DNA from 3 places in the Dysosmobacter sp. genome. Region 3 is predicted to be linked to each of the others. Evidence: riboswitches for the same ligand, from Rfam matches in the RefSeq annotation. Region 3 holds a riboswitch; each other region holds the start of a gene.
The links. A riboswitch is a leader RNA that binds a small molecule or an ion and turns the genes downstream of it on or off. The one in region 3 is predicted to bind lysine.
Positions count from the first base shown of each region.

Region 1: linked by a shared signal. The riboswitch ahead of ACT67G_RS02675 (transporter substrate-binding domain-containing protein) and the one ahead of dapA (4-hydroxy-tetrahydrodipicolinate synthase) in region 3 are both predicted to bind lysine.
Region 2: linked by a shared signal. The riboswitch ahead of ACT67G_RS05685 (Na+/H+ antiporter NhaC family protein) and the one ahead of dapA (4-hydroxy-tetrahydrodipicolinate synthase) in region 3 are both predicted to bind lysine.

Region 1 covers NZ_DAWBAJ010000005.1:70,897-80,489, forward strand. The annotation lists tRNA gene ACT67G_RS02640 (tRNA-Thr) at 220-295, opposite strand; gene tsaD (tRNA (adenosine(37)-N6)-threonylcarbamoyltransferase complex transferase subunit TsaD) at 1,005-2,018, opposite strand; gene ACT67G_RS02650 (GNAT family N-acetyltransferase) at 2,038-2,631, opposite strand; gene rimI (ribosomal protein S18-alanine N-acetyltransferase) at 2,585-3,088, opposite strand; gene polA (DNA polymerase I) at 3,144-5,801, opposite strand; gene ACT67G_RS02665 (hypothetical protein) at 5,937-6,323, shown strand; gene ACT67G_RS02670 (phosphatase PAP2 family protein) at 6,382-6,918, opposite strand; lysine riboswitch at 7,089-7,260, shown strand; gene ACT67G_RS02675 (transporter substrate-binding domain-containing protein) at 7,405-8,328, shown strand; gene ACT67G_RS02680 (amino acid ABC transporter permease) at 8,423-9,313, shown strand; gene ACT67G_RS02685 (amino acid ABC transporter ATP-binding protein) at 9,315-9,593, shown strand, end outside.
Region 2 covers NZ_DAWBAJ010000015.1:12,142-21,734, reverse strand. The annotation lists gene ACT67G_RS05710 (calcium-translocating P-type ATPase, PMCA-type) at 1-1,281, shown strand, start outside; gene ACT67G_RS05705 (NUDIX hydrolase) at 1,476-1,943, shown strand; gene ACT67G_RS05700 (DUF3783 domain-containing protein) at 1,977-2,354, shown strand; gene ACT67G_RS05695 (DUF523 domain-containing protein) at 2,359-2,790, shown strand; gene ACT67G_RS05690 (uracil-xanthine permease family protein) at 3,042-4,400, shown strand; lysine riboswitch at 4,542-4,714, shown strand; gene ACT67G_RS05685 (Na+/H+ antiporter NhaC family protein) at 4,793-6,550, shown strand; gene ACT67G_RS05680 (biotin--[acetyl-CoA-carboxylase] ligase) at 6,691-7,689, shown strand; gene ACT67G_RS05675 (chromate transporter) at 7,780-8,322, shown strand; gene ACT67G_RS05670 (chromate transporter) at 8,319-8,939, shown strand; gene ACT67G_RS05665 (SH3 domain-containing protein) at 9,100-9,593, shown strand, end outside.
Region 3 covers NZ_DAWBAJ010000038.1:7,815-17,407, reverse strand. The annotation lists gene ACT67G_RS09335 (CvpA family protein) at 1-162, shown strand, start outside; gene ACT67G_RS09330 (pyridoxal phosphate-dependent aminotransferase) at 286-1,422, shown strand; gene ACT67G_RS09325 (hypothetical protein) at 1,459-1,635, opposite strand; gene ACT67G_RS09320 (helix-turn-helix domain-containing protein) at 1,727-1,957, shown strand; gene ACT67G_RS09315 (M20 metallopeptidase family protein) at 2,091-3,191, opposite strand; lysine riboswitch at 3,358-3,527, shown strand; gene dapA (4-hydroxy-tetrahydrodipicolinate synthase) at 3,648-4,535, shown strand; gene dapB (4-hydroxy-tetrahydrodipicolinate reductase) at 4,532-5,251, shown strand; gene dapD (2,3,4,5-tetrahydropyridine-2,6-dicarboxylate N-acetyltransferase) at 5,318-6,013, shown strand; gene ACT67G_RS09295 (ComEC/Rec2 family competence protein) at 6,182-7,132, shown strand; gene ACT67G_RS09290 (Gfo/Idh/MocA family protein) at 7,189-8,208, shown strand; gene ACT67G_RS09285 (ABC transporter permease) at 8,342-9,370, opposite strand; gene ACT67G_RS09280 (sugar ABC transporter ATP-binding protein) at 9,372-9,593, opposite strand, start outside.

The DNA of each region.
Region 1 (9,593 bases), on a different contig from region 3:
GGCTCAGACCATAGGCGACCTCATGGCGCAGGTGCGGTAAGGACAGCCAGAAACAAACAGCACAGCGCACCGGTTGGGAAGCCGAACTTCCCTGCCGGTGCGCTGCGTTTTTTTGCGCGGTGTGGGTCACGGTGTGGGTCTAGGCCTAGCTGCCCTCTCAAAACGAGAACTTCTTACATAGCAAAACGCCCCGAAAACAATCGTTTTCGGGGCGTTTCGTGGAGCTAGTGGGGTGACTCGAACACCTGACCTGCTGATTACGAATCAGCTGCTCTACCGACTGAGCTACACTAGCAAATCAATTTTTGAAAGAACGAAAAAGGTTGTCAGAAGTATCAAAATCCGCCGCTTACACACTCGAGCGAAAGTGATTTTAGCACACTTTCCCAGGAACGTCAACACCTTTTTCAGGAGTCTTTCCGAATATGCGCCACCGCCCGTATAATACAGTACGTATTTTTGAAGGAAGTCCTGCATTTTTTGTTTGACTCTTTTGTCGAAAATCTGGGAATGTTGGCGCGTCAAGCAGAAAATATGGCGATTTTATCTCGGATTTTTTTCTCTTCCCCACAAGAATTTTCGCTATGTTTTTCCTGGGTTTTCCAGTTTTCGTCTTTTGCAAGCTTTTTTTGATATTAACATAAAATAAAGTGCAACCTATTTCTACAAAAAGTTATTCACATTTTCCACACGCTTTTCCACATTCATTTTTCCCTTATATATCAGTTATTTTATTACTATTTTCCATTTAATGTAAAACCTGCAAACTGACTTTTTCACCATGTAATATTTTGATTTTAATTTACATAATTTTTTATCTGCATTTTAATTTCTCCCTTTTCTCAAAAATTATTTTGAAAATCCACATTTTTTGCAAATGAAACCCTGACGCCGTCAAAAAAGCAAGCTTAAACGCTTTACATGCAATCTCATCTGTTTTTCAAATATGCAAAAATGCAAGGGGAGCGGCGCTTAAAGCGCTGCTCCCCTTGTCCGTTTTCTCCTCACGCCCCCTGAGAGATGTCCCGGGTAGCGTAAGCATTGAGTTCCATCCCCGCTGTGTGCCCGGCCAGATACTCGTAATACCCCTGGGCACCGATCATGGCGCCGTTGTCCCCGCACAGCTTCAGCGGCGGCAGATACAGCCGGCACCCCTCCCGGCGGCAGGCTGCCTCCAGGTCGCCACGGATGATACTGTTGGCCGCTACGCCGCCGGCAGCTACGATCACCTTGCGTCCCGCCTGACGGGCCGCCGCCATGGCACGGGGCACCAAGGCATCGCTGACCGCCTGGGCAAAGTCCCGGGCCAGGGCTGCCCGATCCAGCTCCTGGCCTACCTGCTGGGCATGGTGAGCCAGGTTCACCACCGCGGTTTTCAACCCGGAAAAACTCATATCCAGCTCCGCACCGTCCACATGGACATGAGGCAGCTGGTACACGCCGCCCTTGGAGCCCTGCGCCAAATCGTCCATAGGCTTTCCGCCGGGATAGGGCAGCTCCAACACCCGGGCAGCCTTGTCAAAGCACTCGCCGGCAGCGTCGTCCCGGGTTGCCCCCAGGATGTGCATATCCGTGTAATCCGCCACATCCACCAGCAGCGTATTGCCGCCGGAGATGGCCAGAGCCAGGAAGGGCGGTTCCAGCTCCGGGAAGGCCAGGTAATTGGCGGCGATATGGCCTCGGACATGGTGCACCGGGATCAACGGCACTCCCAGCCCGTATGCCATAGACTTGGCGAAGCTCAGCCCCACCAGCACCGCGCCGATCAGCCCTGGGGCATAGGTGACTGCCACAGCGTCGATATCCTGCCGGGTGCAGTTTGCCTGGGCCAGAGCCTGCTCCGTCAGGGCGGCGATGACCTCCACGTGCTTGCGGGAGGCGATCTCCGGCACCACGCCGCCGTAAAGGGCGTGCATATCCGCCTGGGAGGCCACCATATCCGAGAGCTCTCTGCGGCCGTCCTCCACCACCGCCACGGCAGTCTCGTCACAGGAGGACTCAAATGCAAGGATCTTCATTGGGTCTATTCCCTCTCTTTCATTCGTTCCAGGCCACTTTGGGCAGCGGCTTGGCGCCGGGCGCCCGGGGGATGCGCACATACCGGGCGTATTTGTCCGGGGAGAATCGCTTCAAATAGATATCCCGGTGGGCCTCCATGAGCCGCTGATCCGCCATGGGCTGCTCCGCCCAATACAGTGTCTTGTAGGGCACGCCGAACATCTCCGTATCGTACCCGGCCAGCCGGGCGTGGTTGCGGGCATAAAATCCCAGCCGCCGCCGGGCCATGTCGGGGTCCGGTGCGTATTCCGGCATCTCACTCTCCCCCAGGATCACCATACCCGGCTCCGCCTCCAGCATCTTCCCGATCAGCAGCGCCCCCACGCCCCCATTGCGGCAGCGGGGGGAAACGCACAGATAATCCAGCAACGCCCAGCCCGGGTCTCCCAGCCACAAAAAGCACTCTCCCACGATCTCCGATCCGTCAAAGAGGCACCAGGGCCGGTAATACCCGTCCTCCAGCATCCGGCGGATGATCCGCAGGGGCTTCAATTCCGCCGCCGGGAAAGAAACTTTCAGATGGGCGTCATACACCGTCTCCAGCTGTTCCGGCGTCGGCAGCTTCAGCTCCATAGTCAAACTCCTTCGTCATGATGATGGCATCCTCCTTGGGATGCTCATAGTAATTCTTCCGGCGGCCCACACTGCGAAAGCCCAGCCCGCCGTAAAGGGCGATGGCACCGTAATTGGATGCCCGCACCTCCAACGTCAAAAAGGCCAGGTGATTGCCTTTGGCGAAGTTCAAAAACACCGCCAGCAGCTGCCCTGCCACTCCCTGACGACGATACTCCGGCTGCACCGCCACATTGGTGATATAACCCTCGTCCAAAATCACCTGCAAGCCGGCATAGCCCGCCACGTGGCCCCCGTCGTCTAGAGCCACCAGGAAGGCGGAGCAGGCGTTGTCCAGCTCCTCTGCCAGCATGTTCCGGGACCAGGGGGTGGAAAAACAGACCTGCTCCAGCTCTGCAATCTCGTCCAGATGGTCGGCATTCATGGGCACGATACGCACATGCATTTGTTCTCTCATCGTTTTCTCCTCTCCGCCCGCAGGCGGCAACTTGGATTTTGTTCCGCTTCCCGACTCAATCCTTGGCTTCCAGCCAGTTTTTGCCCCAGTGGGCTTCCGCTGTCAGGGGCACAGAAAGGGTCACCACCCGCTCCATCTCCTCGGCCAGGATCCGGGCCACCTCCGGGGCATCCGCCTCCGGGCACTCCACGATCAGTTCGTCGTGAACCTGGAGCACCAGCCGGGCCTGGGGCAGGTCATCTTTCAGCCGCCGCCACACGGCGATCATAGCCAGCTTCATGATGTCCGCTGCCGTGCCCTGGATGGGCATATTCAGCGCCACCCGCTCACCGAAGGCGCGCAGGTTGCGGTTGGAGGAGGTGAGCTCCGGCAGATCCCGCCGCCGGTGGAACAGTGTCTCCACAAAGCCTGTCTCCCGGGCCTTTTCCACCACGGCGTCCATATACTTCCGCACACCAGGGAAGGTGGCAAAATACGCCTCCATATATGCCTTGGCCTCCGCCACCGTGGAGCCGATGTCCTGGCTCAGGGAAAAGGCGGAGATGCCGTAGACGATGCCGAAGTTCACCGCCTTGGCCCGGCGGCGCATCTCATGGGTCACGTCCTGGGGCGCCACATGGAACACCTTGGCCGCCGTCTCGGCGTGAAAGTCCCCGCCGGAGAGGAAAGCCTCCCGCATCCCCTCATCGCCGGAGATGTGGGCCAGGAGCCGCAGCTCGATCTGGGAGTAGTCCGCATCCACCAGCACACACCCATCGGCGGGAATGAACATCTTGCGGATCTCACTGCCCAGGTCCGTGCGGGTGGGAATGTTCTGGAGATTGGGCTCCGTGGAGCTCAGGCGGCCGGTGGCGGTCACCGTCATCTGGAAAGAGGTACGCACCCTGCCGTCGCTGTCCATGGCCTTGAGCAAACCGTCGGCATAGGTGGACTTGAGCTTGGTAAGCTGGCGGTACTCCAGCACCGCCCCCACGATAGGGGCCTCATAACGGAGCTTTTCCAGCGCGTCGGCATTGGTGGACCAGCCGGTCTTCGTCTTCTTGCCGTGGGGCAGGCCCAGCTTGTCAAAGAGGATTCCCCCCAGCTGCTTGGGGGAGTTGATGTTGAACTCCTCCCCCGCCATATCATAGATCCGCTGCTGAATCTCCCCGGCCCGGGCGGAGAGCAGCTCTCCAAAGGTGGCCAGAGCCCGGGCATCCACCCGGCAGCCGGCCAGCTCCATCTCCGCCAGTACCCGGCAAAGAGGCATCTCCACCGTTTGGAGCAGATCCCACAGATCCTTCTCCCGGAGCTTGGGGACCAGTGTTTCGTACAGGGCGTCCACCGCCGCGGCGTATCGATCGAAGCTGGCCTGGGCCGCCGCCGGGTCTCCCAGCAGGGAGAAGGCGTCCTTTTCCAGATGGAGAGGCTTGGGCAGCTCCTCATTGTAATAAGTCACAAAGAGGCGCGCCAAGTCGTAGCTTCCCGCCGTTGCGTCCAGCAGGTAGGCCGCCAGGGCTGTGTCAAAGATGAAGCCCTCAGCAGGGAGTCCATTTTCCAGCAACGTGCGCATGAGGTCTTTGACGTTGTGGGAGACCTTTTTGATATCGGCGGAGAACAACGCCCGCAAAAGGCCATTCCAATCCCCCTGATACTGGTCGAAGAACAGCTCCGCCGTCAGGGCAGTCGTCTCCCCGGTCCCGCACACCACCGACACGCCGGTGAGGTCCGGCAGGGCCAGCAGGGCCACGTGATCCGCTTTCCGCCACAGGGAGAGCAGTTGCTCCGCCTGCTGCGGCTCCGTCACCTGCTCTACTGTCACGGTAAAGTCCGCGGCTTTTTTCTCCGCCGCCTGGGCAGCCGGTTCCGCTGTAAGGCCGAAGCGCTCGATGAGCTTGGTGAACTCCAGGCGCAAAAAGAGGGGGTACGCCGCCGGGCCGGGGTCACGCACCAGATTGTCCTCCGGGCGGAACTCCAGCGGCGCGTCGGTGGCAATGGTGGCCAGCCAATAGGAATGGCGGGCGCTCTCCTCCCCAGCGGCCAGTTTTCGGATGGCGGCGGGCTTTGCCTCGATGTCCGGCATCTTCTCGTAGAGGGTCTCGATGCTGCCATACTTCTGGATGAGATCCATGGCGGTCTTCTCTCCCACACCGGGGACGCCGGGGATGTTGTCGGAGGCGTCCCCCATGAGGGCCTTGAGGTCGATCATGTGGATGGGATCGAAGCCGTATTGTTCCCGGAAGGCCGCCGGAGTCATGTCCTTGGTAGTGGTCTGGCCCATGCGGGTTGACACCAGCTTCACCTTGGTCTTGTCGGTGATGAGCTGCAGGGAGTCCTTGTCCCCCGTCACCACCACGCACTCCCAGTCCGATGCCTCACACTTGCGGGAAATGGTGCCAAGCAAATCGTCCGCCTCCCATCCCTCCAGCTCATAGCGGGGGATGTTCAGGGCGTCCAGGACTTCCTTGAGCACCGGCATCTGCATGCGCAGCTCCTCCGGCATGGGCTTGCGGGTGGCCTTGTACGCCTCGTCCGCCGTGTGGCGGAAGGTGGGGGCGTGGACATCGAAGGTGACGCACACCGCGTCGGGCTTCTCCTCCTCCCGCAGCCGCAGCAGCGTGGTGAGAAAGCCGAACACGGCGTGGGTATAGAGCCCGTCCCGGGTGGTAAGGGGGCGGATGCCGTAATAGGCCCGGTTGATGATGCTGTTGCCGTCAATGGCCATGAGCTTCATGGGATTGCCTCCTGGAATGAATTCACAGATTAAAATAGTATACCCCAAGTTTTGCCTTTGCGCAAGGCGGGCCTTGACGGCGGCGGGATTTCTGATAAACTGAATCCATACATTTTCCCACAAAAGGAGACTCCCATGAAAGATCCCCACACCCTGCTTTTGAAAATCACCCGGATTTTGGAACTGGTGCTGGCCGCCGCCATTCTGGTGGTCATCGTGGCCGGCGCCGTCATGCTGTTCTATCAGACTGCCGCGGACCTCACCGCCGTGCCGGAGAGTTTCTCCGTGGGAGATTTCCTCTCGGGAGCGCTGCTGCTGGTGATGGGACTGGAGTTTGTGAAGATGCTGGCTCTCCACACCGCCGCCTCTGTCATCGACGTGCTGCTCTTCACCATCGCCCGGCAGATGATCGTCACCCACGGCAGCTCCCTGGATACCCTCCTGGGGGTAGGCGCCGTGGCGGGGATCTTCGCCATCCGCAAGTTCCTCCACCCCGGCGAGGAGGACGGCACCCAGCACTGATTTTTCCCAAAAACAGCGCACCAGCCGCGGACGGCATTGCGTCCGCGGCTGGTGTTTTTTAGGGAAGGCGTCCCGTCCGGTGGTAAAGGACTTTCACCAGATACGCGCCGGCATACCCCAGAGCTGCGCCCAGCAGCGCTCCGCAGAGCACGTCGCTGGGCCAGTGGACATACAGGTACAGCCGGGAAAAGGCGATGACCACCGCAACTGCCAGGGCGGGCTTCCACAGCCGGGAGCCGCTGGCCTTGAGAGCGAATACCGCCGCAAAAGAGGCCGCCGTGTGTCCTGAGGGGAAAGAGGCATCCAGAGGAGGGGCCGTCAACAGTTCCACGGCGGTATTCACCGCAAAGGGCCGGATGCGGCCCACCAGGGGCTTGAGGATCAGATTGCAGCAGATGAGGTCCAACACCAGGGCGCATCCCACGCTCCAGCCCTGGCGGCGGGTCTTGCGGAAGAGCACCAGCACCACCGCCAGCAAAATCCATAGCTCTCCGTGGTTGCAGGTCCAGCTGACGGCAGGCAGCACCGCATCCAGAAAGCCGCAGCGAAGATGGGCCTGGATAGCGTCCAGAATGGCCAGTTCAAAATTCTGCACGAAAAACTTCCTTTCTTTCAGCGTCTGGCTCTACACTACCATGCCCTTCCCACAGACGCAACGTCTTTTTTTCCGGTTTTTCCCGACAGGATGCACAAAATTTCCAATATTTCCAATTCTGCCCGTTGACAGCGCTCCTTCCTGGTGGTATGATGCCCTCAAAATTGAATCGCTTAGATAGAGGCGCGAGGTTCATCAGTACCCTCCGGCAAGGCCAGGCAGCCGCCGGGCGGGAAAGGGGACATCGCCGAAGTGTTTTGGAGCTGCCTGGCTCCGGGGCGCTGGGCCGTCGGGAAATACCCGCCGGACTGTCACAAGACTTTGTGAAGCGCTATCAATGGCTGTCGGAATCCTTGCGTCATTCCGCCTTTTCCATGGACCGCTTGACAAAGCGGTTCATTTTTTGTTCTCCGGCCCCAGCGGCGGACGGCGGGAGAACCGGTTTTTTCACGCCGCAACAATCAATTTTTTGGAAAGGTGACGAAGATGAGAAGATTTGTAACTTTGCTGCTGGCCCTGTGCATGGCCCTGTCCCTGACCGCCTGCGGCGGCAGCGACACCACCGAGACCACCACCGACGAGGAGACCACCCAGACTGAGGGTACCGAGGCGCAGACCGATACCAGCGACATCCCCGGCCTGGAGGACGGCGTATTCACCGTGGGTATGGAGTGTGCCTATGCTCCCTACAACTGGACCCAGATGGATGATTCCAACGGCGCTGTGCCCATCTCCAACGTGCCCGGCGCCTATGCCAACGGCTATGACGTCATGATCGCTCAGAAGATCTGCGACGCCTACGGCTGGGAGCTGGAGGTCGTCTCCAGTGCATGGGATTCCCTGACTCCCGCTGTCCAGGCCGGCACCATGGACGCCAACATCGCCGGCCAGTCCATGACTGCTGACCGTATGGCCGAGGTGGACATGGCAGGCCCCTACTACTACGCCACCATCGTGTGCGTGACCACCAAGGACAGCCCCTATGCCTCCGCTACCTCCATTGCAGATCTGGCCGGCGGTACCTGCACCGCCCAGTCCGGCACCATCTGGTATGACTCCTGCCTGCCCCAGATTGAAAACGCCAACCTGCTGGCTCCCGCCGAGACTGCTCCTGCCATGATCATGCAGCTGCAGACCGGCACCGTAGACTTCATCTGCACCGACATGCCCACCGCCATGGGCGCTGTGGCCAAGGACGACAGCCTGGTGATCCTGAACTTCTCCGGCACTGACGGCGACTTCCAGTTTGCCACCGAGGAGGAGCGGGCCGAGAACGTGAACATCGGCATCTCCGTCCAGAAGGGCAACACCGCCCTCAAGGACGCCATCGACGCCGTCCTCTCCACCATGACCGAGGATGACTTCAACACCCTGATGGACGAGGCCATCGCCGTCCAGCCTGAGGTCTAAGTTCCCGGCAGACCTGTAATTTTACACACGTGCCTCCAGCCCTGAACGGGGCTGGAGGCTGCCGTGTCTTTAACGAAAGGAGCGAATCCCCTCCATGGAAAAGCTGTTGGAGCTGGGTCAGGACATCGTCGTACTCTGGACCAAGTACTCTCCCATGTACTGGAACGGCATCAAAAACACCATCATCCTGGCCGTTGTCGCCACGGTGATCGGCTGCATCATCGGCCTGGTGTGCGGCATCCTCAACACAATCCCCTACGCCAAGAATGATCCTCCCGTCAAGCGCTTCTTTTTGAAGCTGGTGCGGGTGATCGTACGGATCTATGTGGAGGTCTTCCGGGGCACCCCCATGGTGCTCCAGGCCGTGTTCATTTACTACGGCCTGCCCTATTTCACCGACGGACAGGTGGCCTTCTCCGGCAACAGCGGCATCTGGCTGGCCTCCATCATCGTGGTGTCCATCAACACCGGCGCCTACATGGCCGAATCCGTCCGGGGCGGCATCATCTCCATTGACCCGGGCCAGACGGAGGGCGCCAAGGCCATCGGCATGACACACGTGCAGACCATGACCTCCGTTATTCTGCCCCAGGCCATCCGCAATATCATTCCCCAGATCGGCAACAACTTCATTATCAACATCAAGGACTCCTCCGTCATGTTCATCATCTCCTTTACGGAGTTCTTCGCCGCCCACCGCTATATCGTGGGTGTCAACAACATGTACTTTCCCTCCGCGGCCATCGAAATGGTGGGCTATCTCACCATGACCCTCATCGCCTCCTTCGCCCTGCGGTGGATCGAAAAGCTGCTGGATGGCTCCGACAGCTACGAACTGGTGCAGACGGATTCCCTGACCATGACCGCCGGGACTTACAGCCATCCGGACCGGGGCACCCCCTTCGACGAGCACAGCAAGGAGTACCGGGAGCGCACCAAGCAGGCCCTGAAAAACCGCAACGGCAGCACGAGAGGAGATCGCTGATATGGGTGAACTGATTTTAGAGGTCCGGCACCTCTCCAAGGCGTTCGGCACCAACCAGGTACTACGGGATATCGACTTCACTGTGGACAAGGGAGATGTCATCTCCATCATCGGAGCCTCCGGCTCCGGCAAATCCACCCTGCTGCGGTGCATCAACCTGCTGGAAACCCCCACCTCCGGGGAGATCCTCTACCACGGCCAGGACGTGGCCGGCCGGGGCGTCAATGCCGCCAACTACCGCTCCCATGTGGGCATGGTGTTCCAGTCCTTTAACCTCTTC
Region 2 (9,593 bases), on a different contig from region 3:
ACCATGGTTACCAAAGGCGCTGTGGACGTGCTGCTGGACCGGGCGGTGATCTCTCCTGCGGAGCGGACGGAGATCGAGGCCGCCAATGAGCAGTTTTCCAGCGAGGGATTGCGGGTCCTGGCCTTTGCCTGCCGTAAGGTGGACAGCGTGGCCGTCAGTCTGGAGGACGAGAACAATCTGGACTTCCTGGGCCTCATCGCCATGATGGACCCGCCCCGGGAGGAGTCCAAGGCGGCTGTGGCGGAGTGTATTGCCGCCGGCATCCGTCCCATCATGATCACCGGCGACCACAAGGTCACCGCCGCTGCCATCGCCAAGGAGATCGGGATTCTGACCCCCGGCACCGAGGCGGTGGAGGGCTCCGTCATCGAGTCCATGAGCGATGAGGAGCTGCGGGCGTTTGTTCCCAAGGTCAGCGTCTATGCCCGGGTGTCCCCGGAGCATAAGATCCGCATCGTCCGGGCCTGGCAGGATCTGGGGAACCTGGTGGCCATGACCGGCGACGGCGTCAATGACGCCCCCGCCCTCAAGCAGGCGGACATCGGCGTGGCTATGGGTATTACCGGCACCGAGGTGGCCAAGGACGCCGCCGGTATGGTGCTGGCGGACGACAACTTTGCCACCATCGTCAAGGCGGTGAAGAACGGCCGGAACGTGTATGCCAACATCAAAAAGGCCATCCAGTTCCTGCTCTCCGGCAACGCCGCCGGGATTTTGACGGTGCTCTACGCCTCCTTGCTGGGACTGCCGGTGCCCTTTGCTGCGGTGCATCTGCTCTTCATCAACCTGCTGACGGATTCCCTGCCTGCCATCGCGCTGGGTTTGGAGCCCCACTCCGATGAGGTGATGCACCAGAAGCCCCGGCCCCGGACGGAGGGGATCCTCACCCGGGAGTTCCTCACCAACGTGGTGGTGGAGGGCCTGGTGATCGCTGCAGCCACCATTGCCGCTTTCCACATCGGCCTCTCCCATGGCGGTGCCGCCGTGGGCAGCACCATGGCCTTTGCCACGCTGTGCCTGAGCCGTTTGTTCCACGGCTTCAACTGCAAGGCTGCCGTGCCTGTGATCTTCAAGCGGCGCTTCTGGGACAACAAGTATCTGCTGGGCGCCTTTGTCATCGGCGCGGCGCTGCTGGGCGCGGTGCTGCTGGTGCCGCCTCTGGAGCCCCTCTTCCAGGTGGCGGAGCTGTCCGCGGCTCTGGTAGGCGCCATCGTGGGCCTGGCCTTCGGCAGCATGGTGGTGATCCAGATCCTCAAGGCCATCCGTAATTTCGGGAAATAAGTTTCCTTTAACTGCCAAAAACCCAAGCAGCCCGTGGAAATTGCTTCCATGGGCTGCTTGTTTGTGGAAAAATCACAACACTTTCAAAAAAAGAGGTTTCCTTTTGAAGCATTTTTGATTATAATAGCAAAAAGAGTTTGTGACACATGGGCGCCGGAGGTGGATTCTCGGTTCCCAGGAAAGAGGAGGCATCCATGATCAACACGACCCTTTGTTATCTGGAGCGGGGAGACGAGTACCTGATGCTCCACCGGGTCAAGAAGAAAAACGATCTCAACCACGACAAATGGATTGGTGTGGGAGGAAAGTTTCTGGACAAGGAGAGCCCGGAAGACTGTTTGCTGCGGGAGACCCGGGAGGAGACCGGCCTCACCCTGACAGATTACCGATACCGGGGACTGGTGACGTTTATTTCTGACCAGTGGCCCACGGAGTACATGCACCTGTTTACCGCCACCGGCTGGACCGGCACCCCCATTGCGTGCGATGAGGGGGAGCTGGCCTGGATCAAAAAGGCGGAGCTGCTGTCCCTTCCCCTGTGGGAGGGAGACAAGATCTTTTTGCATCTGCTGGACACGGATGCGCCTTTTTTCTCCCTGAAGCTGCAATATGAGGGGGAGAAGCTGGTGCTGGCAGTGCTGGACGGCAAACGGATCGTGTGAGCGGCGGGAAATACCGGAAGAGGAGGAAATGTGATGGCTGCGAAATTATTGTTGTTTGGATTTGAGAATCTGCCATCCATTTTGCGGGTTGAAACTGCTGCCGAGTCCTGCGGCGCGGCGGTGGTGCCGGTGGGACGCCGGGATTACAATACGCCCCTGGGAATTCTGGCGGGGCTGGATACGGAGCGAAGCGGCGGTCAGCCGCCCTATGCCGGCGGTGCTCTGGGCGGGCGGATGATGGTTCTTTGCGGCGTAGAGGATCAGATGGATACGCTGCTCTCAGCGCTGCGGCTGGCCGGTGTGGGAACAGAGTGCCTGAAGGCGGTGCTGACAGCCCACAACCGCAACTGGGACGCTGTGCGGCTTTACAGTGAGCTGATGCGTGAACACCAGGCCATGCTGGGGAGGTAAGAGCGTGCGGATTTTGATCTCAGCCTGCCTTTTGGGGTGCCGCTGCCGCTACGATGGGGCATCCAAACCCCACCCTCTGGCGGGCGTGTTGGCCCGGCACCATACTTTGATTCCGGTATGTCCGGAGCAGTTGGGGGGATTGTCTACCCCCCGGCCGCCTGCGGAGCGGCGGGGAGACCGGGTGGTCACCCGAGAAGGACAGGATGTGACGGAACAGTACCGCCGGGGAGCGGAGGAGGCCTTGCGCCTTTGCCACCTTATGGGATGTGAAGCTGCGATTCTGAAAGAGCGCAGCCCCTCCTGCGGTTGTGGCAGTATTTATGATGGTACTTTTTCTGGGAGGATGCACCCTGGTGATGGGGTCACAGCTGAGCTGCTGGCTCGATGCGGCATCCCGGTCTATGGAGAGACCAAACTGGAAAAATTTTTAAAATGACGGGAGGAATCCCGTCATTTTTTACAATTTTCGAGTTTCTTTTTGGATGCTCCTCATGGAAATCCGGCCTTGTCAAAGAGCATACCATTTTGTATAATAGGGCAAAATAGCATGGGAGGGGACAGATATGTTGCATCAGTTCGGTACGGCGTCCTTTTCCCAGCTTCTTTTTTCTCTTTGACCGGCATTGGTGCCGGTATTTTTTTTGCCCCGCTGGGGGCGGTGTGTGTCAAAAAAGAAAGGAGATTTTCATGAACGAAAATCAGAGCAAAAATGCCCAGGCGCCCATCCGGGACGCTCGAACCCTGGGTACGCCCAAGATGCTGATTCTGGGATTGCAGCACATGTTCGCCATGTTCGGCGCCACAGTGCTGGTGCCCATCCTGGTACAGGGCTACGGCCTGCCCCTGTCCATCCAGTCCACGCTGTTTTTCGCCGGCTTCGGCACGCTGTTCTTCCATGTGTGCACCCGGATGAAGGTGCCTGCCTTCCTGGGCTCCTCCTTCGCTTTCCTGGGCGGCTTCCAGGCCATGGCGGCTATGGACAGCGGCATCTACGCCGGGATGGATCCGGCGGTAAAGCTGCAGTACACCTGCGGCGGCATCGTGGTGGCTGGCCTTTTGTATGTGGTGCTGGCTATCATCATCAAGGCGGTGGGTGTCCATAAGGTGATGCGCTTCCTGCCCCCGGTGGTCACCGGCCCCATCATCATCCTCATTGGACTGAACCTGGCTCCTTCCGCCGTGTCCAACGCCTCCACCTGCTGGTGGCTGGCCCTGGTGGCCATGGCCATCATCATCGTGGCCAACATCTGGGGCAAGGGCATGATCAAGATCATCCCCATCCTGCTGGGTGTGGTGGGCTCCTATATTGTGGCGCTTGTGGCCGGTAAGGTGGATTTCTCCAGCCTGGCCGGTACCAGCATCATCGGTTTCCAGCCCTTTATCACCAATTTCTCCGGCAGTATCGCCAAGTTCGACGTCTCCGCCATTTTGGTGATGGCTCCCATCGCCATCGCCTCCATGATGGAGCACATCGGTGATATGTCCGCCATCTCTGCCACCGTGGGCGAGAACTTCATCGAGGATCCCGGCCTCCACCGCACCCTGGTGGGCGACGGCATCGCCACGGCTCTGGCGGGCCTCTTCGGCGCTCCCGCCAATACTACCTACGGCGAGAACACCGGCGTGCTGGTGCTCTCCCGGGTCCATGATCCCCGGGTGATCCGGCTGGCTGCCATCTATGCCATCGTCCTCTCCTTCAGCCCCATGTTTGCCGCGTTTGTCAGCTCCATCCCCTCTGCCATCATCGGCGGTGTCAGCTTTATCCTCTATGGCATGATCTCCGCCATCGGTGTGCGGAATGTGGTGGAGAACCAGGTGGACTTCACCAATTCCCGCAACCTCATCATTGCCGCCGTCATCCTGGTGTGCGGCCTGGGCTTCACCGGCGGATTGACCTTCCACATCGGCGAGGTCTCCATTACCCTCACCTCCCTGGCCATCGCCGCCATTGCCGGTATTGCCCTCAACGCCATTCTGCCCGGCAACGACTTCCACTTCGGTAAGACCGCAAACTCCGATACCGCTGCCTCTCTGGGCCGGTATTAAGCGGACAAGTTTACAGCTGCTGCGCCCGTCCCGGGGCTCCGGGGCGGGCGCTTGCTCGTTTCCCACATCGCAAAAAACACAAAAAATGCGGGAAAATGGTTGACTTTTTGGGGATATCTTATATAATGAACAGGCAACTAGACCCATGATAGAGGCGCGGGCTTCAAGAGTACCCCTCTCCGACGGCAGGACACCGGGGGAGACGGGAAAGGGGAGACCGCCGAGGCGCTGCTCCGCTGCCTGGCGGGGAAGAGCCGGGCCGTCGGAGAACATCCGGCGGACTGTCACCCCCAAGGTGGAGCGCTGTCATGACCCATGGAGCTTTCCCCGGTGCCTGTATGAAGTCATGATGGATATCATGGCTTTATTTTTTTGCGTGAGGAGAGAGTATCATGAGAAAGAACCTGCGCCGCTTGCTGCCTCTGCTGGCACTGGTGGTTCTGCTGGCCACGGCCATGTCCGTGACCGCCTTCGCCGCCGGAGATCCTACAGAGGAAGCCGGCACCAAGATGATTGAATGTCCCGACTGCGGCGGCAGCACCGCCTGTATGGAGTGCTACGGCCTGGATCCGGAGTGCGCCGCCTGCGGCGGCAGCAATGTCTGCGCCACCTGCGGGGGTACCGGCTATGTGGAGTCTCCCAGCCATTTTTTCAACACGGCCCTGAGCCTGCTGCCTCCGGTGATCGCCATTGCCCTGGCCCTGATCACCAAGGAGGTATACTCCTCGCTGTTCATCGGCATTGTGGTGGGCGGACTGCTGTATTCCAACTTCTCCTTTGAGGGGACAGTCCTCCATGTATTCGAGAGCGGTATCGTCTCCGTGCTGTCCGACAGCTATAATGTGGGTATCCTGGTGTTTTTGGTGATCCTGGGCGCCATGGTGTGCCTGATGAACAAGGCGGGCGGCTCCGCGGCCTTCGGGCGTTGGGCCCAGGGACACATCAAGTCCCGGGTGGGAGCCCAGCTGGCCACCATCGTCCTGGGCTGCCTGATCTTCATCGACGACTATTTCAACTGTCTGACGGTAGGCAGTGTCATGCGGCCTGTTACCGACAAGTACAAGGTTTCCCGGGCAAAGCTTGCCTACATCATCGACGCCACCGCCGCCCCCATCTGCATCATCGCCCCCATCTCCTCCTGGGCTGCTGCTGTGGCGGGCTTTGCTGAGGACGGCCAGGGCCTAAACCTCTTCATCCGGGCCATTCCCTTCAATTTCTACGCCATCTTGACGGTGGTGATGATGGTGGGCATGGTGCTCATGAAAACGGAATTCGGCCTCATGGGCAAGTTTGAGGAGAACGCCGTGGAAAACGGCGACCTCTTCTCCGGCTCCAACCCCTACGCCATGATGGATGACGAGGTGGTGGAGGACAAGGGCCGGGTGATGGATCTGGTGGTGCCCATCGTGGTGCTGGTGATTTTCTGCGTCATCGGCATGATCTACTCCGGCGGATTCTTCTCCGGCGCCAGCTTTGTGGATGCCTTCTCCAGCTCTGACGCCTCTGTGGGCTTGATGCTGGGCTCCGCCTTTGCCCTGGTGGTGGCCTTTATCTACTATCTCATCCGTAAGTCCATGTCCTTCCGGGATATGATGAACTGCATCCCCGAGGGCTTCAAGGCCATGGTTCCCGCCATTATGATCCTGACCTTTGCCTGGAGCCTGAAGGCCATGACCGACTCTCTGGGCGCCAAGTATTTTGTCCGGGATTTCGTCCGCAGCTCCGCTGACGGCATGCAGATGTTCCTGCCGGCCATCGTGTTTGTGGTGGGCTGCCTGCTGGCCTTTGCCACCGGCACCTCCTGGGGTACCTTCGGCATCCTGATCCCCATTGTGCAGAATGTCTTCCCCATGGATAACCCGCTTGCCATTGTGTGTATCTCCGCCTGCATGGCCGGCGCCGTGTGCGGCGACCACTGCTCTCCCATCTCCGACACCACCATCATGGCCTCCGCCGGTGCCCAGTGCGACCACGTCAACCACGTGTCCACCCAGCTGCCCTATGCCATCACCGCAGCGGTGGTGAGCTGTGTCAGCTACATCGTGGCAGGCTTTATCCCCAACGCATTCATTGCCCTGCCTATCTCTATTGTGCTGATGATCGGCACTCTGCTGGTCATCAAGACCCTCCATGCCAACAAGCGCATTTGAACCAGCAGACCCACAAGCGGATCCATGGAATCTCCATGGATCCGCTTTTTGGGGAAAGCTGCCGGCGGGATGGGACAGTCGGGTTTACAAAAGGTAAAGATCGTGTTAAACTAATTCGGTATGCGTCAGGGGGGACTGCCATGAGCCGTCAAGCTGTTTTGGATTTTTTGCGTAGCCAACAGGGGAGTTTTTCCTCCGGAGAGGAGCTCAGCCGCCGCTTGGGCCTCAGCCGGGCCGCGGTTTGGAAGGCGGTGGAAGCCCTCCGGCGGGATGGTTACACCATTGAGGCCCGGACCGGGCTGGGTTACCGCCTGGCAGGGACGCCGGACGCCCTGACGGAAGCCGAGATCCGGGGCCTGCTGGGAAAGACGGAAGTGGTGGGCGGAACCCTGTACTGCCTGGATCAGGTGGATTCCACCAACACCTACGCCAAGCAGCTGGCTATGGCAGGGGCGGCGGACGGCACCGTGGTTGTGGCTGACTGCCAGACGGCTGGCCGTGGGCGCATGGAGCGCCGCTTTGAATCGCCTGCCGGACAAGGTATTTACCTGACCGCCCTGCTGCGCCCGGAGTTGCCGCCGGAGCGGCTGATGCCTGTGACAGCGTTGGCCGGTGTGGCGGTGTGCGAAGCCGTGGAGGAAGTATGCGGCGTGCGTCCCATGCTCAAATGGCCCAACGACCCGGTCCTCAACGGCAAGAAGCTCTCCGGCATCCTGACGGAGCTTTCCCTGGAGGCGGAGACCGGCCGGATGCAGTATCTGGTGGTGGGCATCGGCCTTAACGTGGGGCAGGGAGAGAAGGATTTTCCGCCGGAGCTGCGGCAGGTGGCTACATCGCTGCGTCAGGAGCTGGGAACGGCCGTGTCCCGGCCGGCGCTGGCGGCGGCGGAGATCCGGGCTCTGGATCGGCTGTATAAGGCCCTGCGGACAGGCGATCTTCAGGCATACCTGGAGGTCTATCGCCGGGACTGCGTGAATCTGGGAAGAACTGTCCGGCTGCAGGGGCCTGCCGGAGAGGAGACCGCCACCGCCGTGGGGATCGATGACGAGTTCGGTCTGGTGGTGGAAGACGGCACCGGAAACCGGAAGACCATCCGCTCCGGGGAGGTCTCTGTCCGGGGATTGTACGGATATGTGTGAAACCAAAGTCCGCAAGGAGACTTTGGCCAGGCAGCCTCTGAAAGGGGGCTGCCGCTATTTGCTGCGCGGTGAGGCGCGGGGGAGGATGCTATGAATATTTACCTGCAGTTGTTTTTGACATTCGCCAAGATCGGTGTGGTGACCTTCGGCGGCGGCGCAGCCATGCTTCCCATTTTGCAGCGGGAAGTGGTGGAGAACAAGCACTGGGCCACGGAGGAGGAACTGGTGGACTACTACGCCATCGGCCAGTGCACTCCCGGCATCATCGCGGTCAATACCGCCACCTTTGTGGGTCAGAAGCTCAAGGGCCTCTCCGGCGGTATCTTTGCCACGCTGGGCATGGTATTTCCCTCCCTGGTGATCATCTCCATCCTGGCGGGCCTCATCACCAACTTTGCGGATCTTGCGTGGGTGCAGAATGCCTTTGCCGGCATCCGGGCCTGCGTGTGCGTGCTGATCTTCAACGCCACAGTGCGTCTGATGAAAAAATCCGTGGTGGATAAGCGCACGGCGGTGATCTTTGTAGTGGTGCTGCTGGGCAGTGTATTTCTGGATATCTCCCCGGTGTGGTTCGTGCTGTGCTCGGCGCTGCTGGGGATCATTCTCAAGGGATTGGAGGCCAAACGGGCATGATTTTCATTCGGCTGTATTGGGAATTTTTCAAGACAGGCCTCTTTGCCGTAGGCGGCGGTATGGCCACCCTGCCCTTTTTGCAGGACATCGGGGAGTCCACCGGCTGGTATACTTACGCGGATCTTATGAACATGCTGGCGGTGTCGGAGTCCACTCCCGGCCCCATCGGCATCAACATGGCCACTTACGTGGGCTTCACCATCGGGGGTGTCCCCGGGGCGGTGATCGCCACCATCGGTGAAGTGACACCCTCCATCATCGTGATCCTGATTGTGGCGGCCCTGCTCAAGAGCTTCCGGGAGAACCGCTACGTCAACAATGGGTTCTACGGCCTGCGTCCGGCTTCCACCGGGCTCATCGGCGCCGCAGGCGTCACCATCATTCTGGAAGTGCTGACCCACATTGAATCCCTGGGTTCCGGTGACGGGATCATCAACCATTTCGCGCTGGAGAGCGGCATGGGCCTGGCGGATATCCTCAACTGGCCGGCTCTGGCCCTGGCGGCGGTGATTCTGGTGCTGACCAACTGGGTCAAGCCCACCAAGAATCTGCATCCCATTATTTTCATCATCATTTCCGCAGTGGTGGGTGTGGTATTCCACTTTGGCGGAGTCTAACAAGCCCCTGTGCGCCGGACACCATGTGTCCGGCGCATTCGTTTTTTCAAGCTGCGGTTTTTCCCGGAAAATCGACATGCGGACTTGACGGGGCGGGAAAAAGCCGATATTATGTAAATTGTAAAATTGTTGACATCCGGGAGGAGGAATCCCTTTGGCTATGAAACGCTGCCCCATCTGTGGGGAGAAATATTCGGAGACTTATAAAAAGTGTCCATTCTGTGAGGAGGAAGAGGCTCTGCAAAGCGGCGGCCGGATCCAGCGGGGCGGCCACCGGGCCGGTAAGCGGGCCGCGTCCCGAGGACAGCAGCCCAATCTGCTCAGCCCCATTCTGGTAGTGCTGATTATCATTATGGCTGTTTTGCTGGTCTATCTGCTCTTTGGCGACAAGATCCAGGACAAGCTTGCCGGGGAGGGGGATACCTCCCAGCAGACGGAGGAGATCACCCCTGTGGAGCCGGATATCACAGATGAAGGGGAGACAGAGGGCGTGATGCCCGACGATGAGGATCCCTCCGGCCAGACGGATTCCCAGACCGGTGAGGAAGATACAGACCAGGAGACTACCACTACGCCCTCGGATGTGGACAGCCTCCCGGAGACGCTGACCATGTCCTATCTGGGTACCCCCAAGACGGAGTTTACCATGTCCGT
Region 3 (9,593 bases):
ACCACCGGCACCGCCGCCAGCATCCTCTCCGGTACCCAGATCCACCGGGAGGATCAGCCGGAGGAGGAGATCAGCCTGCCCATCCAGGGGGAGGAGCAGGAGGATCCGGCCCTGTCCGGGGACACGGCTTCTTCGGAGGAGACGCCCCTTCCCGCGGCATAACACCCGATCAAAAAGGCACGGCATCCTGGGATGCCGTGCCTTTTTCTGTGAAAACTTGCATTGACAATGCATAATGATACGCCTATACTGGATTCTATCAGAATCGTAAGGAGCGTGGAACCCATGGAACTCACTTTGAACAGCGCCGTCATGAACGTGGAACTGTCCGGCATCCGGCAGTTTACCTATCTGGTACGGGACACCCCCGGCGCCTGTGCCCTCACCATCGGCGAGCCGGATCTCAACACCCCGGATGCCATCAAGGAGGCCGCCAAGGCTGCCCTGGATGCCAATGACACCCACTATCCTCCCGGCAATGGCTTCCCCTACCTGCTGGAGGCGGTGTCCAAGTTCGAGGCGGAGCACCATGGGCTGCACTATGCCCCCAACGAGATCATCATGACCGTGGGCGCCACAGAGGCGCTGTTTGCGGCCTTCTCCACCGTCCTCAACCCCGAGGATGAGGTCATCATCCCCACGCCTGCCTTCGGACTCTATGAGGCTCTGGTGCGGCTGCAGGACGGCGTGCCTGTGAATCTGCCCACGGAGCACAATCATTTCCAGATCGTTCCCCAGGAGCTGAAAGCGGCCATCACGCCCAAGACCAAGGCCATCATCCTCACTTCTCCCAATAACCCCACCGGCTGCATGTACACCAAGGAGACCCTGGACGCCGTCCACGACATCCTGAAGGACAAGCCCATTTTCGTGCTGTGCGACGATGTGTACCGCACCCTGGTGTATACCGAGGGGTACCACAGCTTTGCCGAGTATCAGGACATGCGGGACCGCATCATCGTCATCAACAGCTTCTCCAAGCCCTATGCCATGACCGGCTGGCGCCTGGGATACTGCATGGCGGACGCTCCCATCATGGACCGCATCCAGGTGTTCCACCAGTATGCCGTTACCTCCATCCCCTCCTTCGTGCAGAAGGCCTGTGTCACCGCCTTGGGGACGGACACCTCCGACGTGGTGGAGATCTTCCGCAAGCGCCGGGACTATGTGTACAAGCGTCTGGTGGACATGGGCCTGGAAGTCCAGGAGCCGGAGGGCGCCTTCTACATGTTCATCAACATCCAGAAATACGGCATGGATTCCCAGACCTTCTGCGAGAAGATGCTCAAGGAGGGGCTGGTGGGCGTCATCCCCGGCATCCACTTCGGCACCGAGGGCTATATGCGTCTTTCCTACTGCTACTCCGACGCGGACCTCAAGGAGGGCCTGGACCGCATCGAGAAGTTCATCAAGACCCTGTAAAGCAAAGCGCTGTGCCGCCAAAGGCACAGCGCTTTTTTATGATTTCGGCGTCCAGTTGGGGCAGGTGTCGCTCCGGGTGCGCTTTTTGCTTCGGGGATAGACACAGTGCCCGTAGGCGATGGGACGGTAGCAGGAGCCGATTTTGATATAGTGGAGGCGGAAATGGGCGCAGCCGCCGCACACGGCCTCCTCCCGGGCGCAGTAGGGGGGCATATCAACATCACCTCATTGCAATAATAGTCGCAGTAAGACTATAAGTCAATAGTCTTGTTGCGACTATTATAAACTGGAACCGGTGATGAATATGATTTTTTCGAGAATCCGGGACCTGCGGGAGGATCGCGACTGGAACCAGACGAAAGTTGCGGAGTATCTGGGGGTGCGCCAGACCACGTACTCCAAATATGAACTGGGGAAGCTGCCTCTGCCGGTGGACGTGCTGTTGAAGCTGTCCGATCTCTACGGCGTCAGCGTGGACTATCTGCTGGGCCGCACTGATGAGCGGACTCCTTACCCCAAAAGCAGACACCAATAAAAAACCAGCGGACGGGTTCTTCCCGTCCGCTGGTTTTGCATGTTCGTCCAGAGACACTGCCGGGCCGTTGTCGGCGCCCGGCCGCTCCGCCGGGGCCTGCAACGTGTATGTATGGTGGAAAACCGCGGTGCCCTCAGGGGAGCAGCAGCAGCTTTTTCAAGAATTCTACCCCGGCGGGAAGCACGGCCTCGTCGTCAAAGGAGAAGTCCGGCGCGTGGAGTTCCGCCGTCTTGCCCACTCCCAGGAAGAAGAACACCCCGGGGGTAAACTGCTGGTAGAAGGAGAAGTCCTCCGCTGCCAGGGCTGGAGCCTCCAGCAGATGCGGGGCGTCGGCACCCAGCTGGGCACAGAGCTTGGCGTAGAGCTCCTCGTGGTTCCACACAGCGGGATAGCCCTCACTGAGGTTTACGCTGACCGCGCACCCGGTCTCCGCCGCCAGGGACTTGCCGATGTCCTGGAGCTGCTGGCGGCAGAAGCGGAAGATATCCTCCCGGTAGGTGCGCAGGCTTCCCTCCAGCACCGTGTGGCCGCTGACGGCGTTGCGCACGGAGCCGGAGACCATCTTGCCGAAGCGCAGTACCCGGGGCTCGCCGCTGGGCAGGGAGTCCATCATATCGTAGGCCCGCTGAAGGAACTCGATGCCTGCCGTCAGGGCGTCCCGGCCCTCCGCCGCCCGGCTGAGGTGGACGCTTTTTCCCTCCACGGTGACGGTGACCTCGCTGGAGCGGGCCATCATGGGGCCGGGGCGGGAGTAGACCTCCCCCACAGGGAGGCCCGGCCACAGGTGCACGCCGAAGATGCGCCGCACCCGGTAACGCTCCAGCACGCCTGCTTCGCAGAGCTTCTTGGCGCCGCCGGTGGTCTCCTCCGAGGGCTGGAACAAAAACAGAACGTTCCGGGGCAGCTCCGCCAGATGTGCGGCGGTATACTCCGCCAGGGTGAGCATCATGGCGGTGTGACCGTCATGGCCGCAGGCGTGCATGATCCCGGGATGGGCGGAGGCGAAGGGGAGGCTCGTTTCCTCCTGTACCGGCAGGGCATCCAGATCCGCCCGGAAGGCCACGGTATCCCATTTCCCCGCGTCAAAATAGACGCACACGCTCCCGGTAATGGGGGTAAAGACCTTTCCGCCCAGAGGCTCCAGAATGGATTTGACGTACTCCACCGTCTCCGGCAGCCGGTTGTCCAGCTCCGGGATCTGGTGCAGATGGCGGCGGTACGCTACGCAAGACATGTGGGATCGACCTCCTCGCAGGCAGCAATTTGATTTCTTCCCCATCATAGCACGTTCCGGCGGCGGGGAACAGGGAAAGAGCGCATTTTTAACCTGCTTGTAATCTATTGGATGATTTTTCAAATTCACTCTTGCAACTGGTGGGGGATGGTGGTATGATAGCGAAAAATGAGATAGAGGCGCGGATGCGATGAGCGCACGGGAGCCGGCAGGCAGAGAACGTGCGGGGGGCAAGTCCGCCGAACTTTCCGGTCAGGCGTGGCCGGGAGGTGGGATCGGGAGGAAGACTTCCGGCACTGTCCGCGGACGAGAGCCCGCGGGGGCGCTATCCGCTAACAGGGAACTCCGTGCGTTTCGCATGTGACGAGCTGTCGGTAGGGGCGTGTCTCTACCGACTTTTTATTTGCCCGCCTCTTCCGGGCGGCGAAAAAACGAAAAGTATGGAGGACACTCAACATGAAATTCGAACATCTGCAGGGATCCGTTGTGGCCATGATCACTCCGTTCCATGAGGACGGCAGCGTGAACTTCGAGGTTTTGACCAATCTGCTGGAGCGCCAGATCGCCGCCGGTACCGACGCCATTTTGACGCTGGGCACCACCGGCGAATACTCCACCATGTCCCACGAGGAGGATGCCGCCGTAGTGGCCCACACCATCAAGGTGGTGAACGGCCGGGTGCCGGTCATCGTGGGCAGCGGCTCCAACTGCACCGCCACCCAGGTGGAAAAGAGCATCCAGTACCAGGACATGGGGGCTGACGCCCTGCTGCTCATTGCCCCTTATTACAACAAGGCCAATCCTGAGGGCATGTACCGCCACTTTGCCACCACGGCGGACGCGGTGCACATCCCCTGCCTGCTCTATAATGTCCCCGGCCGCACCGGCTGCTCCATTCCCGTCTCCGTAGTGGAGCGCCTGGCGACCCACCCCAACATCGCCGGCATCAAGGAGGCCAGCGGCGATATGTCCTACGCCATGAAGATCGCCCACTGCATCGGGCCGGACTTCGCCCTGTACTCCGGCAATGACGACATCACCATCCCCCTCATGAGCATCGGCGGCAGCGGCGTCATCTCCGTCTACGCCAATGTTATGCCCGGTATGTGCCATGAGATCGTGGCGGACTACCTGGGGGGCAACCAGGCCCGGGCCCTGGCAAACCACCTGAAGTACCTGCAGCTGATGAACGACCTCTTCATCGAGGTGAACCCCATCCCTGTGAAGGCGGCCATGAACCTGCTGGGCCTCAATGTGGGCCCCATGCGCCTGCCCCTGTGCGAGATGAGCCAGGCGCATCTGGAGACGCTGCGTAAGACCATGGAGGAGGCTGGGATCCTGTGAAGTTCTTACTGATCGGCCGGGGGAAAATGGGCAAACTGATCGAGAGCACGGCCTGTGCCGCCGGTGACGAGGTGGTGCTCTCCCTGGGCCACGACGATCTGGACCGGCTGGGCAGCATGGGGAAGGTGGCCGATGTGGTCATCGACTTCTCCCGGCCGGAGGCCCTGGCGGAGGTGGCGTCTTACGTTCGCCGCACGGGCACGCCGCTGCTCTCCGGCACCACCGGCTATACCGCCGGGCAGCTGGAGCAGCTGCGGAGCTTAGGCACTGCGGCGCCGGTGCTCTGGAGCGCCAATTTCTCCCTGGGCGTTGCCGTGCTGGTGCGGGCCCTCCAGTCGGTCTCCGGCGTGCTGAAGCCGGATTTCGACATTGAGATTACCGAGACCCACCACAACCAGAAGGCAGACGCTCCCAGCGGCACCGCCAAGCTGCTGCTCTCCGCCATCGACCCTGCCGGGGAGCTGCGCCCGGTGTACGGGCGGGAGGGCAACTGCGGCCGCCGCCAAAAGGACGAGGTGGGCATCCACGCCCTCCGGGGCGGCACTGTGGCCGGGACCCACACCGTCCACTTCTTCGGTCTGGATGAGGAGCTGGAGTTCACTCACCGGGCCGCCAGCCGCCAGATCTTCGCCAGCGGCGCGCTGCACATCGCCCGGATGCTGCCGGGCAAGGCCCCCGGCGTCTACGACCTGCAGGCCATTCTCTTCGGTCAGTAATGTTCCCCCCGGCGCGGGGAGCCATCAAATTCGGCGCGACCTGCGCCCAAAGGAGTTTATCAGACTATGAACGCTCAGGAAATTATCGACTATATTGCAAACTCTGAAAAGAAGACCCCGGTGAAGGTGTATGTCAACACCACCGCTCCCGTGGACTTCGGCTCCGCCAAGGTCTTCGGCGGCTCCGGCAGCTATGTGGTCTTCGGGGACTGGAGCGAGCTGGGGCCCATTCTGGAATCCAACGCCGCAATCATCACGGACTGCGTGGTGGAAAATGACCGGCGCAACTCCGGCGTGCCCCTGCTGGACATGAAGAACGTCAAGGCCCGCATCGAGCCCGGCGCCATCATCCGGGAGAAGGTGGAGATTGGGGAGGGTGCCGTCATCATGATGGGCGCCATCCTCAACATCGGCGCTGTGGTGGGCAAGGGCACCATGATCGATATGGGCACTGTCCTGGGCGGCCGGGCCACCGTGGGCAACAACTGCCACATCGGCGCAGGCACCGTCCTGGCCGGCGTGGTGGAGCCCGCCTCCGCCACCCCTGTGGTCATTGAGGACGACGTGGTCATCGGCGCCAACGCCGTGGTCATCGAGGGCATCCGGGTGGGCAAGGGCGCCGTGGTGGCCGCCGGGGCCGTGGTCATTGACGATGTGCCTGCCGGGGCCGTGGTGGCCGGGAGCCCCGCCCGCATTGTCAAGATGAAGGACGAGAAGACCGAGGGCAAGACCGCCCTGGTGGACGCCCTGCGCAAGCTGTGATTGCAGGCATCTGAAAACGTCCCCCGCCGCACAATGCGGCGGGGGACGTTTTGCGCATGCTTGTCAAAAATAGAAGGAAAATTTTGGCGCCGCTGCCGCCTCCTTTCCGGTTGCCAGGGACAACCGGGTGTGGTATCGTAAGTACAACAAATTCATAGGGGGGATGGCATGCTGCAACTGGATTTCATCAATGTGGGCAACGGGGATTCCATTCTGATTCGGGAGATGGAGGGGACGCGCCAGCGTTTTGCCATGCTGGTGGACTGCGGACATGATAACCTGGTGCGGGACGATCACCCCCCGCTCTCTGACCAGAGCTCCCGCCGGATCTACGCCGGGGATTTCCTGCGCAAACAGGGGGTGGAAAAGCTGGATCTGCTGCTGCTGACCCATTTCCACCGGGATCACATCGGCGGCCTGGGCCGCATTCTGGAGGCAGTGGAGGTGGAGCAGCTGGCTGCCACCTATGTGCCGCCTGCCGGAGCCCCGCCTCTGGAGCCTGACCGGGATCTCACCCTCCATAAGACCGCCCGGAACCTGCTGCGCTGTCTGGAGATCTACGCCGCCGCCCTGCGGGAGCATCCCGGCCGGGTGAAGCACCTTACCGTCCTGCCCGGGACGGAGCAGATGACGCTGCAGCTGACGGAGGATCTCTCCATGGACATTCTCTTCGGGGATCCCTTCCTCTATAAACGCCAGCGCCAGGTGTATGACGCCGCTTTCGCCGGGGAGCGGGAGTGCTATCCCCTGATGAAGTGGAGCAAGATGATGAATGTCTCCAGCCTGCGCCAGCGGCTCCATTACAAGGGACGGGACGTGGTGCTGGGGGGAGATACCTATGCCCATTTGTGGGAGGCGGACACCCTGGCTCCCTGTGAGGTGCTGAAGGTACCCCATCATGCTTCCCTTTCCTCCACCACCCGCAAGCTCATCGCCCAGCTGCGGCCGCAGACGGCGGTGGTATGTGTGGCGTCGGAGCGGCCGGATGAGCGGCCTCACCCCTATATCGTCTCTCTGCTCCAGGAGATGGTGCCCCAGGTGTACTTCACCGACGCGGTGCATCTGCCGGGACTGGTGGAGCCTGCCTATCACGAATCTGTCACCGTATGTCTGGACTGAACGCCCGGCCCCCGGTTTGCCGGGGGCCGGTTTTTGACTGTGAAGGAGGAAACAGAATGAATACCCTGCGCATCGGCATCGCGGGGCTGGGCCGCCTGGGCCGGGTCCACGCGGAGAACATCGCCTGCAAGATCCCCGGCGCCCGGCTGACAGCTGCCTGCACCACCCGGCCGGAGACCCTGGAATATGCCCGGCAGCTGGGGGTGACGGCCCTGTACACGGATTTCAACAAGATGTTGGCAGAGGCGGAGATAGACGCCGTGGCGGTGGTCACCACCTCCTCAGAGCACTGCTGGCAGATCGAGGCGGCACTGGACGCAGGAAAGCACGTCTTTTCCGAAAAGCCCCTGGGGGTGGATATCGCCCAGTGCCTCCAGGCCCAGGCTGCCGTGGAGCGCCACCCGGAGCTTGTGTTCATGCTGGGGTTCATGCGCCGCTACGACCCCTCCTATGCCTACGCCAAGCGGCAGGTGGATGCCGGGGTCATCGGCACGCCCTATCTGGTGAAGGCCACGGGTCTGGATCCGGAGGCGGTGGTGGAGGATGCCATCCGCTTTTGTAAAAATTCCGGCGGCATTTTCCTGGACGCCGCCATCCACGACATCGACCTGATGCGTTGGTTCTTGGGGAGTGAGACATCGGAGGTCTATGCCCTGGGCGCCACCTTCAAGCATCCGGAGTTCCGGCAGGCGGGGGACGATGAGACGGGCCTGGCGGTGTTCCGGTTTGAAAACGGCGCCATGGGCACCGTCCATGTGGGCCGCACCTGCCCCTACGGCTACCATGTGGAGACGGAGATCGTGGGCACTGAGGGGACGCTGCGGATCTCCGCCGTGCCGGAGAAAAACCTGGCCCGGGTGTATGGCCCCGGCGGCGTTCGGGCGGAGTGCGTGGCCTCCTTCCCGGAGCGGTTCCGGGAGGCATATCTGCTGGAGATGCAGGAGTTCGTGGACTGTGTGCGCACCGGCCGCAGGCCCGGCACCACCGTCTATGACGGCGTCCGATCCACTGCCGTGGGCTACGCCACCACAGAGGCCTGGCGGACAGGGAATCCGGTCAAGATCCGCCAGCCCTGAAAGAGATTGGATTCCCTTTCAAAACGGAAAGAAAAGATCCGCCTGGATAGGCGGATCTTTTTTGTGGGAGACAAAAAAGTACCCGGAGAACCATATGTTCTCCGGGTACTGGCAGATATTCCGAAAGAGAGGATCAGGCCGCGGCCATCTTGCGGGCCTTGGCTTCCATCTTGTTACGGACAACGTCGATGGTGACGGCCAGGATGATGACGGCGCCGATGACGATGTACTGGATATCGTTGGAAGCGCCCATCAGGTTCAGGCCGTTGCGGATGACGGCCATCAGCAGAGCGCCGATGAGGGTGCCCCAGATGGTGCCCTTGCCGCCGGTGAAGGAGGCGCCGCCCACGATGCAGGCCGCGATGGCATCGTTATCGTAGGTGGAACCGGCGTTGCCGTTAGCGGAAGCCAGACGGCCAACGGACACGATACCAGCCATACCGGCCATGAAGCCGGACAGGGTGTACACGAAGGTCAGCACGTTCTTGGAGGGGATACCGGAAAGACGGGCTGCCTCGGGGTTGCCGCCGCAGCAGTAGATCTGGCGGCCCAGCGCAGACTTCTTCAGGAAGATGTCGAAGAGGATGAACACGATGATGACCAGGATGAAGCTCACGGGGATGCCGGGGAAGTTCACCGTGCCGTCGGCGTTATAGGTGGTGCCGATGGAGGAGCCGCCGATCCACATCAGGGCATCCACGCCCTGGTTGGTGAAGCCGATGGACTTGGATCCGGTGATGACCAGCGCGATGCCCCAGAGGACGTTCTTCATGCCCATGGTGGACACGAAGGGATGGGGCAGATCCAGGCGGGTGAGCAGGGTGCCGTTGATGAAGCCGGCGAAGGTGCTCACGGCCAGGCCGCAGATGGCCAGCAGGAAGGCATTGGTAATGCCGAAGTTCTGCATCAGCACGCCGATGGTGCAGGTGCACAGTACGCAGTTGGAGCCCACAGACAGGTCGATGCCGGCGGTGATCAGAGCGCACAGCATACCGGAGGCAATGAGGCAGTTGATGGATGCCTGCTTGAGAATGTTCATGACGTTGCTGACCCGCGGGAACTTGTCGGGCATGATGACGCAGAAGATCACGATCAGGATGATCAGCGCCATCAGCGTTCCCAGCTTCTGCAGCAGTTCTTTGGCAGAATTGTTCTTTTTCATATTAGTCTAACTCTCCTCCCCAGGCCGCTTTCATGATGTCTTCAGAGTTGAAGTGCGGAGTGTCACGGTCGATATTGGCCATGACCCGGCCGCCCCGCATGACCACCACGTGGTCGCTCATGGCCAGGATCTCCGGAAGTTCGGAGGAGACCATGATCACACACTTTCCGGCTTTGACCAGATCATTCATCACGTGGTAGACCTCGATCTTGGCGCCCACGTC